DNA from 2 places in the Rhodococcus cercidiphylli genome. Region 1 is predicted to be linked to the other one. Evidence: predicted binding sites of a transcription regulator. Region 1 holds the regulator's gene; the other holds the start of a gene.
What was found. Region 1 encodes LexA, which represses DNA repair genes until DNA is damaged. Its sites were predicted from a motif close to CGAACANNTGTTCG; they were not measured.

Region 1 (7,196 bases):
TCGCAGCAGCCGCCAAGGCGACCGATTCCTCCCCGTGGGTGATGGCTCCGATGATCGCGACGGCGCTGGAGGCAAAGGATTTCGCTGCCGACGTCCGCGAGCGCGGACTCACTCCGGGGGTCATGATCGAGATCCCCGCCGCCGCTCTGCTCGCCGAACACATCCTCGAGCACGTGGACTTCCTGTCCATCGGTACCAACGATCTGGCGCAGTACACGATGGCCGCCGACCGCATGTCCGCTCAGCTCGCCGGCCTGACCGATCCGTGGCAGCCGGCCGTGTTGGCGCTGGTGGCGCACACCGCGGCCGCGGGAGCCAAGGCGGGCAAGCCCGTCGGAGTCTGCGGTGAGGCCGCTGCCGATCCGCTGCTGGCCTGCGTGCTGGTAGGGCTGGGCATCACCTCGCTCTCGGCTGCGTCGGCTGCCGTCGCGCACGTGGGGTCGAAACTGGCAACGGTCACGCTCGCTCAGTGCAAGGAAGCGGCCGCGGCCGCCCTGAAAACGGACAGCACCGCCGCTGCCCGCGAGGCAGTGAGCGCGATTCTCGGCTGATCCAATAGTGTTGCCTTCCATCATGAGAACTCTCGGTTGGACGCTGCACGGAAACGGAAAGACCGTCGACGCCGGGGCGGTGGTCTCGCCCGATGAGCGATTGACGTGGCCCCGTACCATCGGTATCGGAATGCAGCATGTGGTCGCGATGTTCGGCGCGACCCTGTTGGTTCCGACGATCACCGGATTTCCGGTGTCGACGACACTGCTGTTCTCGGGCATAGGGACGGCGCTGTTCCTGGTCATCACCCGAGGCCGGGTGCCCAGCTACCTGGGTTCCTCCTTCGCGTTTCTGGCCCCGCTCGGTGCCACCCAAGCCGACGGACCTGCCGCCCAGCTCGGAGCCGTGCTGTGTGTGGGCGTCGTACTGGCAGCGGTGGGCTTCGTGGTGAAGTTCGCAGGGCAGCGGGTACTCGACGCGGCGATGCCGCCCGTCGTGACCGGTGCCGTCGTGGTACTCATCGGGCTGAACCTGGCACCGGCCGCCACCACGTCGTTCGAGGCACAGCCGCTGATCGCAGCCATCACCCTGGTCGCGATTCTGTTGGCGACAGCGGTAGGACCTGGCCTGATCGGGCGACTGGGAATCCTGCTCGGCGTCGTCGTGGGTTGGGTGTTCGCCGCAGTCACCGGAGGGATCGCGCAACCGCGGCTCGACGCATTGAGCGCTGCGAGCTGGATCGGTCTGCCCGAGTTTCGTGGACCGTCGTTCGAGCTGTCGGTGATCCTCGTGGCGCTGCCGGTGGTGATCGTCCTGGTCGCCGAGAACGTGGGGCACGTCAAAGCCGTCGCCGCGATGACCGGCAAGAACCTCGACGATGTGGCCGGCGACGCCTTGATCGCCGACGGGCTGGCGACCACGCTGGCCGGAGCGGGCGGCGGTTCGGGAACCACCACCTACGCGGAGAACATCGGCGTCATGGCGGCCACTCGTGTCTACTCGACCGCCGCGTACTGGGTCGCATCGATCACCGCGACGGTGCTCGCGTTCTCGCCCAAGTTCGGTGCACTGATCTTCACCGTGCCCGACGGGGTCATCGGCGGCGCAACCCTGGTTCTGTACGGCCTCATCGGGCTGCTGGGCGTACGCATCTGGACCGACGCCAAGGTCGACTTCACCGATCCGGTCAATCTCATGGTCGTCGCTGCAGCGCTCGTCGCCGGAATCGGTGACCTGACGCTGTCCGTCGGATCGGTCGAGCTCGGCGGTATCGCGTGGGGTTCCGTCGGCATCCTTCTCGGGTACCCGATCGTCTCGGCGCTCGCGAGAAGGGCGGGCAAACGCGCACGGTAGCGGGGTCGGTCACGAATCGCGCGCGTTTTGGTCATCGACCTCCGTGACGTCCCGAACGTACTGTTGGAGCGTGATGTCAGTCGTACCGACGACCGCGAATGACACCGTTCACAGGTCGATGTCGGTATGCACCGAACAAGGAGATCTGCGTGGAACGCACACTTTTCGAGCCCGAGCACGAGTTGTTCCGGGAGTCGTACCGGAAATTTCTCGATCAGCACGTAGCGCCGAACCATGCGAAGTGGGAAGAGCAGAACATCGTCGACCGCGACGTCTGGGTCGAGGCCGGTAAGCAGGGCTTCCTCGGAACGGCAGCGCCCGAGGAATTCGGTGGCGGCGGAGTCAAGGACTTCCGCTACAACGCCATCGTCACCGAGGAAACCACCCGCGGCGGATACAGCGGTATCGGCTTCACCCTGCACAACGACGTCGTCGCGCCGTATTTCATCGACCTTGCCAACGACGAGCAGAAGCAGCGCTGGCTCCCCGGATTCTGCTCCGGCGAACTGATCACCGCGATCGCGATGACCGAGCCCGGCACCGGAAGCGACCTGCAGGGCATCAAGACCAAGGCTGTCCGTGACGGCGACGACTGGGTGCTCAACGGCTCGAAGACGTTCATCACCAACGGAATCAACGCCGACCTGATCATCGTCGTGGCCTGCACCGACCCCGAGAAGGGCGCACAGGGCTTCAGCCTGCTGGTCGTCGAACGCGACATGCCCGGATTCGAGCGCGGCCGCAACCTCGACAAGATCGGCATGAAGGCTCAGGACACCGCCGAACTCAGCTTCACCGACGTGCGCGTGCCCGCCGCCAACCTGCTGGGCGAGGAAGGCATGGGCTTCATCTACCTCATGCAGAATCTGCCCCAGGAACGCCTGTCGATCGCCGTCGTCGCGGCCGCCGCGATGGAATCCGCGCTCGAGATGACGATCCAGTACTGCCGCGACCGTAAGGCCTTCGGAAAGTCGATCGGCAAGTTCCAGAACACCCGATTCGTGTTGGCGGAGTTGGCCACCGAGACCACCGCCACCCGCATCATGGTGGACAAGTTCATCGAACTGCTCAACGAAGACAAGCTGACCGTCCAAGAAGCTGCCATGGCGAAATGGTGGACCACCGAGAACCAGGTCAAACTGATCGACCGGTGCCTGCAGTTGCACGGTGGCTACGGCTACATGAAGGAATACCCGATCGCCAAGGCGTACATGGACTCCCGTGTGCAGACCATCTACGGCGGCACCACCGAGATCATGAAGGAGATCATCGGCCGCGGATTGAATCTGTGATCCGCTGATCCGAAGAACGCGAAGGGCCGCAGCACATGTGCTGCGGCCCTTCGCATGTCACTGCCGTGACGATCTCTACAGCTTGCGCATCACGGTCACGACCTTGCCGAGGATCGCGGCGTTGTTGCCCGGAATGGGCTCGAACAGCGGATTGTGCGGCAGCAGCCACACCTCGCCCTTGGACCGCTTGAACGTCTTGACGGTGGCCTCCCCGTCGATCATCGCAGCGACGATGTCACCGTTGTCGGCCACGGACTGCTGACGAACCACCACCCAGTCGCCGTCGCAGATGGCCGCGTCGATCATCGACTCGCCGACCACTTTCAGCAGAAACAGAGAGCCCTGACCGACCAGCTCGCGGGGGAGCGGGAACACGTCCTCGACGGCCTCTTCGGCCAGGATCGGACCGCCGGCGGCGATCCGGCCCAGCACCGGCACGAACGTCGGGGTCGGCAACCGATCCTGTTCCTCGGACGCGGGCGAACCGTCGACCGCGGCGGCAGCCTGGTCGGCCTGCACCTCGTCGAGACCCCGGACGTCGACGGCACGGGGACGGTTGGCGTCGCGCCGGAGGAAGCCCTTGCGCTCGAGGGTGCGCAGCTGGTGAGCAACGGAAGAGGTCGATGTCAGACCGACCGCATCGCCGATCTCGCGGATGCTGGGCGGGTAGCCGCGCTCGGTGACCGACGCGCGAATGACCTCGAGTACCTTCCGCTGCCGCTCGGTCAGACCCGCACTGATGTCGGTGCCGACCTCCATGGCCTTTGACGTGGGTTCCGCAGCCGACTTTCCTGCTGCGGCCTTGGTGGCGGTGGCCTTGGCTCCGGTCGTCCTGGAACCCGTCGTCGTGGAACGCGTGGTCGACCTCGTCGAGGTCTCGTCCTTCATGCTGTCGGCCTCCTGCTGGTGTCCTGGGATCCGGTCTGCGGGGTAGGTCTGCGCGGACTGGAGTTGATGGTGTCGACTCGTGTGGCGTGTGGTTTCTGACACGAATCTAGCGTGTATCAGCTGTTGAATCAAACATCTGTTCGACTCGTGTCGCGTTTTCTGCAGACTTTGTCGGAGGCTCGTGATAGAACTTCGAACAAGCGTCCATCGAACGCCTGATCGAACAATCGATCCAACGAGCGAAGTCGAGGTTCCGATGACCATCATCACCGATCGCCCCACCGCCGCCGGTGTCCGTGCCCGGTCGACCGTCGTCGAGCGTCGTCGCCGGGCCCGTCCCGTTCTGCGGAGTCCCCTCGGGATGCACGGTGTCACCACGGTGCCCCGTACGCAGAGCGCACCGTGCGTTCCGGTCCTCGACCCGTCGTGGACCGACGTCACCGATCGTGAGGAGGCCGATCGCGAGTTCGACGCGACCTCCGCGCACTTCGCGAGCCAGCCGGTTCGACTGCGATCGCTGGTGTTGTGGATGCTCGCAGTGGTCGTCGTGGCCGGTGGTCTGATCGGCATCGCGAACCTGCGAGCCGTCGCACCCGATGCAGGTGTGCAGCCGGCCGGTGTGGTCGAAGTGCACGACGGAGCTCTCGTCGAGTACACGACCGGCAGATGACCACCGCCCCCGTCGGGTTCGAGAAGGCTGAGTATCCTCGGTGGACTGCCCCGATGTGCGTGCTCGTCGTCGGAGCATCGGCTACGACGGAGGGTCCCTCATGCATTGCCCGTTCTGCAGGCATCCCGACTCACGCGTGGTCGACTCGCGTGAGATGGACGAGGGACAGGCAATCCGGCGGCGTCGCTCCTGCCCGGAGTGCGGTCGTCGTTTCACGACCGTCGAGGCAGCAGTGCTTGCAGTCGTGAAGCGCAGCGGCGTGACCGAGCCGTTCAGCCGCGAGAAGGTCGTCAAGGGAGTTCGACGCGCGTGCCAGGGCAGAGATGTCGACAACGATGCGCTCAACCTGCTGGCACAGCAGGTCGAGGACGCAATCCGTGCAGCGGGATCAGCGGAGATCCCCAGCAACGAGGTGGGATTGGCCATTCTCGGTCCGCTCCGTGATCTGGACGAAGTGGCGTACCTGCGCTTCGCTTCCGTGTACCGCTCGTTCAGTTCGGCCGAGGACTTCGAGAAGGAAATCCACGAACTGCGTAAGCACCGCGAGTCCGCCGACATCGACTGACAGTTCCGCCCGTCAGCGGCTCTGGTCCGAGATCGCCTTCTCGATACGCTTCTCGGAGACCGGATACGCCGTACGAATCCCTTGGGCGAACAGTCCCACGCGCAGCTCCTCGATCATCCAGAACAACTCCTGCACCCCGGAACTGTTCTTTCTGCTCTCCGGAAGCGAATCCAGCAGTCGTCCGTACGACGCGTACACCCGATCGAGTACATCCATCGCCGCCGCGTCACGGCCTGCGCTGCTCGGCAGAGTGGCCAACCGCTTCGTCGCCGCCGCGAGATAGCGCGGCAGGTCCGCCAATCTGCGAGAACCGAACTCGGTGACGAATCCGCGAAAGATCAAGCCGTCGAGCTGCTCCCGAACATCGTCTGCCGGCTCACCCGAGGCTGATTGCAGTTGCGCCGACAAAGCCAGGGCAGCGGTCAGCACAGGACGAACCAGGGCGAGGACCGCGGCGGTACGCTGCGGGACCTCCGCGTGCACGAGCGCCCTGAGCTTGTCGAAAGCCTCGGGATCTCGTACCGGTCCACCGTGCGCGTCCATTGCTTCCTCGACCGCGAGAACCCGGCATTCCTCGAGCAGTGCATCGACTCCGCCGTACGGATTCTGGCCGAGGGCAAGCCGTTCCGCCGTCGGTAATCCGGCCAACAGTGCTTTGGTGCCCTTCGGCGCAGTCGACAGCAGCAGAGCCCTGGTTCCGGAACGCATCGCTGCCCGCTGCTGAGCAGGGGTGCTCAGGACTCGAACCGCCACGCCCGGTCCTTCCGGCACCAAAGCCGGATAGCCGGTGACCTTCTGGCCTCCCACATCTCGGGTGACGGTCGACTCCAACCGTCCCAGCGTGCTCGAGGTCCACGCCAGCGAGGGCGCACGCTCGGCGTCGCCCACCGCGCTGGCCACCTGGCGGCCGACCTCACCGGACAAACCGGTACGCAGAGCGGTCAGATCCTTGTTGCTGCCCAACACCTTTCCGGACGGGTCGACGGCCGCGAACGTCATTCTCAGGTGCTCGGGGAGTGCCGCAACATCGAAGTCCTTCGCCGTGATGTGGCACTGGGCCGCCCGCGAGAGCTCACGGGCCAATGCCGTCACCAACGTTTCGGCGCGGGGCCGCATGACCGCCAATGCCGCGGCTGCGAAGTCGGGGGCCGGCACGACATTGCGGCGCAACGCTTTCGGAAGCGTCTTGATCAGTGCGGCCACCAACTCGCCGCGCATCCCAGGGACCAGCCAGTCGAAGCCCACCGGCTGTACCTGAGCGAGCAGAGCGATCGGAATTCGTGCGGTGACTCCGTCGGCCGCCGTGCCCGGCTCGAACTGGTAGGTCAGCGGAAACTGGATCTCGCCCTGTCGCCATGCGTCGGGATACGCGCCGGTCAGTACCGAGGCCGCGTCGGAGTTGACGACCGTGTCGGTGGTGAAGTCGAGCAGGGCCGGATCCTGCCTGCGGGCCTTCTTCCACCAGGTGTCGAAGTGTCGTGCCGAGACCGCCTCCGGGGCGATACGGGCGTCGTAGAAGTCGAACAGAGCGTCGTCGTCGACGACGATGTCGCGCCGTCGGGCGCGATGTTCGAGTTCACCCACGTCGTCGAGCAGCGCCCTGTTCTTGTGGAAGAACGCGTGCTGGGTCTTCCATTCGCCCTCTACCAGCGCATGTCTGATGAACAGCTCTCGGGACGCCTCGGGGTCGATACGGTGATAGTTCACCGGACGTTGCGTCACCAACGGAATGCCGTACAGCGTCACCCGCTCGTAGGCCATCGCGGATTCACGCTTGATCGACCAATGCGGTTCCGAGTACGTCCGCTTGACCAGGTGCGGTGCGAGTCGCTCGGCCCATTCCGGTTCGATGCGGGCGGCCATGCGGCCCCACAGGCGTCCGGTCTCGACCAGTTCGGCGGCCATGACCCACCGCGGGGGCTTCTTGAACAGACCC
Region 2 (7,196 bases), on a different contig from region 1:
GGTCGGAGAGGTCTGCTGCGAGCACCTCGGCTCGGACTCCCCGTGCTCGGATCTCCTGTGCCAAGTCTTCGAGCTTGTCGGCTCGCCGAGCGACGAGGGTGACGCCGTAGCCCCGGGAGGCGAGTTCGCGGGCGATGGAGGCCCCGATGCCCGAGGATGCTCCGGTCACGACGGCGGTCCGGTCGGGTGCTGGACGAGGAAGGCTCATGCGACCCACCGTAGCGAATGGCCGCCGGGCAGCGCATTTGAACGGATCTTGTAGGTTAGCCTAGTCTTACTTTGATTCCCGCTGGTTCGTCGAGAGGTAACCATGTTCTCAGTGTCACCGGCCGGTCGACGCACTACCGGCCGTGCAACCCTGCTGTCCACGCTTGCCGTGGCGGCCCTGGTGGTGGGGGCGTGCTCCTCTGCCGATACTGCCGAGCCCGAACAGGATGGCGGCGGCGACTTTGCCGCTGTCACCATCGATTCGGCTCTGGGTCAGGCCGTCATCACCGAGAAGCCGGAGCGCATCGTGACTCTGGGGCAGGGCTCGGCCGAGACGGCGATCGCGCTGGGCACCGTGCCCGTCGGCGTCGAGGAGTACTCGTGGGGTGCCGACGACACCGGGTATCTGCCGTGGGTTCACGACGCGGTGACCGAGTTGGGTGCCGAACTTCCCCAACAGTTCACCGGTGGAACCGAATTGAACATCGAAGCCGTTGCTGCCCTCGAACCCGACTTGATTCTGGCCCCGTGGTCCGGCGTCACGCAGGATCAGTTCGACAAGCTGAGCGCATTCGCACCGGTGGTCGCGTACGAGGAGCAGCCGTGGACGATCACCTGGGAAGACCAGATCACCGTCATCGGCAAGGCCATGGGGGAGGAAGCGAAGGCGGCGGACGAGATCGAGAAGATCAAGGGCCGCTTCGCCGACGCCACCAGCGAGCACCCCGAATATGCCGGGGTGAGTTTCTCGTACATCTACAACACCGGGCCCGGGACGCTGGGAGTGTTTCTTGCCGACGAGCAACGCGTCGCGATGGTGCGAGCACTCGGGTTGCAGGTCGATCCGGTGGTGAACACGCTCGACGAGACCGAGGGCACCGACTCGGCGGTCATCGGGTTGGAGAACGCGAATCTGTTGAACGACTCGGACCTGATCTTCACCTTCTACTCGGATCCGCAGAACCGCACCGACACCGAGAATCAGCCTGCCTACAAGCAGATCCCGGCCGTGTCCCGCGGTTCGGTCGTGGCGCCGACGGATCAGTCGTTCGTCACCGGATCGTCCATCATCAATCCGCTGACGGTGCCGTGGGCACTCGAGCGATATGTGCCGATGATCGACGAGGCTGTCGCGAAGCTCGACGCAAACTAGGTCAGTACATCTCGCGGCGACGTTCCCGTTCGAGCACCTGCTCGAGGTGATGTGGCACGACCGCGGTGACCGATCCTTGCTTCACTCGAATGAGTCTGTCGAACAATCTTTTCCAGCCCCGCACCGTGTTCTCGGTGCGGGGCTGGTGTCTTTCCTGAGGCTCACGCGATGTGGGGGCCTGCTCGGGCGTGGGACGGTCTGGGTTGTCGGTAGGGGTCGACGGTTGCCGGTGGTACGAACCACGGGTGGTTGTCGGTGCCGATGAACACTTCCCAATCCGAATGGTGGATCAGTCGGTGATGGAATCCGCACAGTAGGACGAGGTTGTTCATGTCGGTGGGTCCGCCGTCACCCCAATGCCAGATGTGGTGTCCTTCGGTCCAGGCGGCGGGTTTTCCACAGCCGGGGAACGCGCAGCCGTGATCGCGGGCGGTGAGAGCTCTGCGTTGTTTGGCGGTGACGGTGCGGGCGGTGCGGGCGAGGTTCAACGGGTTGCCGTTCTCGTCCATCACGATCGCAGTGAGAACACAATCACAGGCCAACTGGCGGGAGGTGTTGCGGGAGAGCGGTCCCATCCACGGCAGCCACCCGACCGAAGCGCCGTCGCCGAACAAGTCTCGATACGCGCCGCGATCAGCGGCCGCTCCCGCAGCGCTGCCGGCCTCGGGTTCATCCGCCGCGTCCGGTTCTGCCGTGTCGGGGTGAATCGGGCCACCGGTGTTGATGTCGACGGGATCGACTGTGTCGGTGTCGGATTCTGTTGCTGCGCGTGAGGTTTCGTCGTCGGTGATGTCGTCTTCGCCTCCGCAGTTCTGGAGGTCGGTGAGGTCCTGTAACCGGATGTGCAGGTTCAGGTGGGGGCGTTCTCCGCCTTCGATGGGGCGATCACTGGAGGCGAGATACTGGTCGAGGATGTGTCCGAAGGCGTCGGCTCTGCGCCGGGCGGGGCTGCGATCGTCTGCGATTTTGAGTGTCCCGGCTCCGTCGGCGGCGGGGTGGGGTTCGGTCAGCGGGGAGAGGGCGGTGAGCAGCTTTTCTCCGGTGATCGCATCGAAATCTCCTTTCAACACCAGCCGCCCGTTCAGGGTTGTGGAGGCGAAGAGTTCGTTGCGGTCGGTGTTCTCGGAGGGTGGTTTCTTGTTGCCGAAGCTGTCTTCGAGTCTGGTGATCGCTGCACGGATCCGACCGGTGCGCGCGTCGGGTCCTGTCGCAGCCTTGATCAAGGCGGCGCGGGCCATAACGCGACCCTCTTCCAGGAGGTTCTCCGGTGGTGTTTCGGCGAAGGTGAGGATCAGCGCGGCGTGGTCGATGGTCATGACGCCGGTGTTCACGGCGTCGGCGATGTCGGGGAACGCGGCCATGCCGCGGGCGAGGGCGACGATCTTGGTGGCTTTGGACGGTGAGAGCAGGGTGGTGGAGGTCAGCCAGCCGGCGGGTCCGGGGAAGCCGAGTTTCTCTCGGCTCACGCGGGTGTCGATCTCGCCGACGAGAGAGATCCGGCGGGCCTCCAACAACTGGATTCGGTGGGAGACCGCGGCGGCGTCGGCGAGCAGTTCGCTCTCGCTCAGTTGCCAGATCTCCGTGGTCATGGAAGCAAGTGTATCGAACGTGCGTTCGACTGGCAACCATAGTGCAATCGAAAACTATTGCCCTGCATAAGGATTCGAGAACCCGAACCTGTCGGTGCGTCATGGTAGAGGACCCGCGGCACCCGAAGATCGCACGTCTCGGCCAATTTGCTGTGACAAATGCACCCGAACGTCGGTGCGTTTCCTGATGCGTCAGTACACCTCGCGTTGCCGCTCCTGTTCCAGCACCTGCTCCAAGTCGCTCAATCGGTTCATCGACGACACCTGCCGCGCCGTACGGTGATTGAGCGCCAACATCTCTCGATGCCGGTGCACGAATGCCCAGTAACCGGCGGTGAAGGGGCAGGCGTCGTCGCCCAGTCGCTTTTTCGGGTTGAATTCGCACGGCTTGCAGTAGTCGGTCATGCGGTTCAGGTACGCCCCGCCCGAGGCGTACGGCTTGGTTGCGATCACCCCGCCGTCCGCGTGTTGACTCATGCCGATGACGTTCACCGGCATCACCCAGGCAAATCCGTCGACGAAAGCCGTGGCGAACCACTCGGTCAGCGCTCGCGGATCCCAGGCGTGTTGCAGCGCAAAGTTTCCCAGGATCATCAGTCGTGGGATGTGGTGCACCCACCCGCGATCACGCACGCCGTCGACGGTGCTGGACAGGCATTTCGCCACCACGGCATCACCGTCCAACTCCGTCAGCCAATCCGGTAGTGGCTCATGGGCTTCGAGCTTGTTTCGCTCGAGATACTCCGGTCCCAGATGCCAGTACAGATGCCACACGTATTCGCGCCAACCGAGGATCTGCCGCACGAACCCTTCGACGCTCGCCAAGGGTGTGCCGTCTCGGTGGGCGTCCTCGGCGGCGTGCGCCACGTCCAGCGGTTGCAGCAGGCCGAGGTTCAGTGGCACCGACAGCAACGAGTGCGACATCGTCCAGTCGTCAGCCATCACGGCATCCTCGTACTTGCCGAAGTCGTACAGGCGATAGTTCACGAAGTGCGCCAACGCATCCGACGCCTCAGCAGCAGTCACCGCGAACACGCGAGGTCCGTCCACGCCGACCGTGTCGAGGTCCCAGTCGTCGAGGTCGGCGCGCACCTGCTCGTCGATCGCGTCCTCGGTCGGCCACCACGGTTCCTCCACGCCCAGCGTCAGGCGTCCCTTCGGCGGCGGTGACTGATTCTCGGCGTCGAGGTTCCACTTTCCGGAGACCGGTTCGGAACCGTCCATCAGTACACCGAACTTCTTGCGTTGCTCGCGGTAGAACGTCTCCATCCGAAAGGTGCCACGCTCGGCTGCCCACTCCGCAAAATCGGCGCGGGGAAGCGCGAACATCGGCGTCGGCAGAATCTCCGAGACCAGCCCCTCCTCGTGCAAGGCGGCGACGAACTTCTCCGCCGCGTGCGAGGTGGGCTCGAACACCACCACGGGCTTGCCGTACTCGGCCAACCCTTCGCGATACGTCTCGGTCTGCAGGTAGGTGACGCGATCACCCAACTCGTCAGCGAGGTGCCGCATCCCCGACAACACGAGATGCAGCTTCTGTCGGTGGTATCTCCGACGCCGGAACACGCGCCTGGACTCGATCATCAGCACTTCTCGATCCGCATTCTCGTCCACGGAGTGAAAGTGCGGGCCGAGCTGATCACCGAACAACCACAGAGCGTCCATTCCCGGAGTGTTCTCCCGCAGCGACGAAGGCAAACCAGCGTCCGGCACATGGCCGGCCGGTGAACACTGTGGCCGACCCAGGCGCGCCTTACTTGACCACCGACCATCCATCGCATGGACTGACCCGATGCACGCTGAGTCTGCGCTTTCCAGAAGGACGTTTCTTCGCTCGTCGTCGGTGGCCGTCGCGGTGGCCGGAGTCGCCACGACACTGCCGGCGATCGCCCACGCGCAGGGCAGTGACCGCGGCTTTCTGCACGGGGTGGCGTCGGGAGATCCCTTGCCCGACGCGATCGTGCTCTGGACCCGCATCACCCCCACGCCCGACGCGACCCCGGGCTCCGGCGTCGGCCCGCAGGTATCGGTGACGTGGCGTGTTGCCCGCAGCGCGGACATGGGTGACATCGTCGCCTCCGGAACCGTCGAAACCGGCCCCGCCACCGACCACACCGTCAAGGTCGACGTCGACGGGCTCAGCGCTGACACCACGTACTTCTACGACTTCCGGACGAACGACGCGGCATCGGCCGTCGGGACGACGCACACCGCACCGGCCAACGACGCCGATATCGATGCGATGCGCTTCGGCGTCGTCTCGTGCTCCAACTGGGAGTCGGGCTACTTCGGCGCGTACCGGCACCTGGCCGCCCGAGGAGATCTCGACGCCATCGTCCATCTCGGGGATTACATCTACGAGTACGAAACCGGCGGATTTCCGGGCCGCGACGGGGTGATCCGGCAGCATTCGCCCACCCACGAGATCGTCACCCTTGCCGACTACCGTCAGCGGCACGGGCAGTACAAGTCCGATCCAGATCTGCAGGCCGCGCACGTCGGCGTGCCGTGGATCTGCACGTGGGACGACCACGAATCTGCCAACGACGCCTACGACACCGGCGCACAGAATCACACTCCGGGCACCGAGGGCGATTGGTCCACCCGCAAGGCCAATTCCGAGCAGGCGTACTACGAGTGGATGCCGGTGCGCGCGGCGGGCACCGCAACCAACCGTCACCTCTACCGTCGGCTGCGGTTCGGCAACCTCCTCGAATTGTCGATGCTGGACCTACGCACCTACCGCTCGCAGCAGGTGTTGCCGTTCAACGGGCCCGAGGTCGATTCGCCCAACCGGACCATCACCGGCGCGGAGCAGATGCAGTGGCTCACCGACGGCATCGTCTCGTCGCCGACGCAGTGGAAGATCGTCGGGAATCCGGTGATGATCACGCCCACTCTCATCCCGCCGCTGGACCGGGACGCGGCCAGGGCGGTCACCTCGCTTCTCGGGATCCCGGAGGGCGGTCTGCCGTACAACGCCGATCCGTGGGACGGATACACCGCCGACCGCCGCAAGCTGCTCGGTGCCATCGTGGACGCGGGCGTCGACAACACCGTCTTCATCACCGGCGACATCCACTCGGCCTGGGCCTGCGAGGTACCCCTCGACGCGGCGCAGTACGCAACCACCGAGCCTGCTGCCACGGAGCTCGTCGTCACCTCGGTCAGCTCGGCCAACATCGACGACCTGACGCGTACTCCGCCGCACACGCTGGGCCGGGTCGCCGAGGAGGCATTCAAGGCGCTCAACCAGCACGTGAAGTTCGTGGACCTGGACAGTCACGGGTTCGGCGTCTTCGAGGTCACCAGGACGGCGGCTCGGATGGACCACTGGTTCCTCACCGCCAAGGAGGATCCGCAGACCGGCGTCTACTGGGGAGCGGGCTTCACCGTCGACTCCGGCACCCAGCGAGTCCGGGCGGCGGCACCACCTGCCGGGTAACGCGCCATACTGGTCGGCGTGGCTGTACCGAAAATCGTCCTGTTCTACGTGTTCACTCCGCTACCCGATCCCGAGGCGATCCGGTTGTGGCAACAGACGCTGGCCGCGTCGAACAATCTGACCGGACGCATCCTGATCTCCGAGCACGGCATCAACGCGACGGTGGGCGGTGACGTCGACGACGTCAAACGGTACGTCCGTGGCACCCGCAGCTACCCGGCCTTCAAGGCCGCCGACGTCAAGTGGTCCGAGGGGCTCGGCAACGACTTCCCGCGCCTGAGCGTGCGGGTGCGCGACGAGATCGTCACGTTCGGTGCCCCCGGCGAGTTGAAGGTCGACGCCGACGGAGTGGTCGGCGGCGGTAAACACCTGAGTCCGCAGCAGGTACACGAGCTCGTCGATTCCCGCGGCGACGACGTCGTCTTCTTCGACGGGCGCAACGCGTTCGAGGCGCAGATCGGCAAGTTCAAGAACGCGGTGGTGCCCGACGTCGAGACGACGAGGGATTTCGTCTCCCAACTCGACTCCGGTGCGTACGACCACCTGAAGCAGTCCCCGGTCGTCACCTACTGCACCGGGGGAGTGCGCTGCGAGGTGCTGTCATCGTTGATGGTCGCGCGCGGGTTCGAGGAGGTGTATCAGCTCGACGGTGGAATCGTCCGGTACGCAGAGACTTTCGGCGACGACGCGCTCTGGGAGGGCTCGCTCTTCGTCTTCGACAAGCGGATGGCGCAGAACTTCTCCGATCACACCGCCGTCATCGGTCGCTGCAGTGCCTGCGGCAATCCGACGTCCCGGTACC

Region 2: R3P95_RS13130 (HNH endonuclease signature motif containing protein) is a predicted target of LexA. The motif match lies at 2,964-2,977, and genes of this name have one in related genera.

Annotation. Positions count from the first base shown of each region.
Region 1 is NZ_JAWLKE010000001.1:477,726-484,921, forward strand. Features, by position in the region: gene ptsP (phosphoenolpyruvate--protein phosphotransferase) at 1-551, shown strand, start outside; gene R3P95_RS02310 (uracil-xanthine permease family protein) at 574-1,845, shown strand; gene R3P95_RS02315 (acyl-CoA dehydrogenase family protein) at 1,995-3,137, shown strand; gene lexA (transcriptional repressor LexA) at 3,213-3,896, opposite strand; gene R3P95_RS02325 (hypothetical protein) at 4,282-4,695, shown strand; gene nrdR (transcriptional regulator NrdR) at 4,796-5,260, shown strand; gene hrpA (ATP-dependent RNA helicase HrpA) at 5,273-7,196, opposite strand, start outside.
Region 2 is NZ_JAWLKE010000004.1:548,135-555,330, forward strand. Features, by position in the region: gene R3P95_RS13120 (SDR family NAD(P)-dependent oxidoreductase) at 1-208, opposite strand, end outside; gene R3P95_RS13125 (iron-siderophore ABC transporter substrate-binding protein) at 311-1,360, shown strand; gene R3P95_RS13130 (HNH endonuclease signature motif containing protein) at 1,522-2,949, opposite strand; gene R3P95_RS13135 (cryptochrome/photolyase family protein) at 3,142-4,614, opposite strand; gene R3P95_RS13140 (alkaline phosphatase D family protein) at 4,742-6,394, shown strand; gene trhO (oxygen-dependent tRNA uridine(34) hydroxylase TrhO) at 6,413-7,196, shown strand, end outside.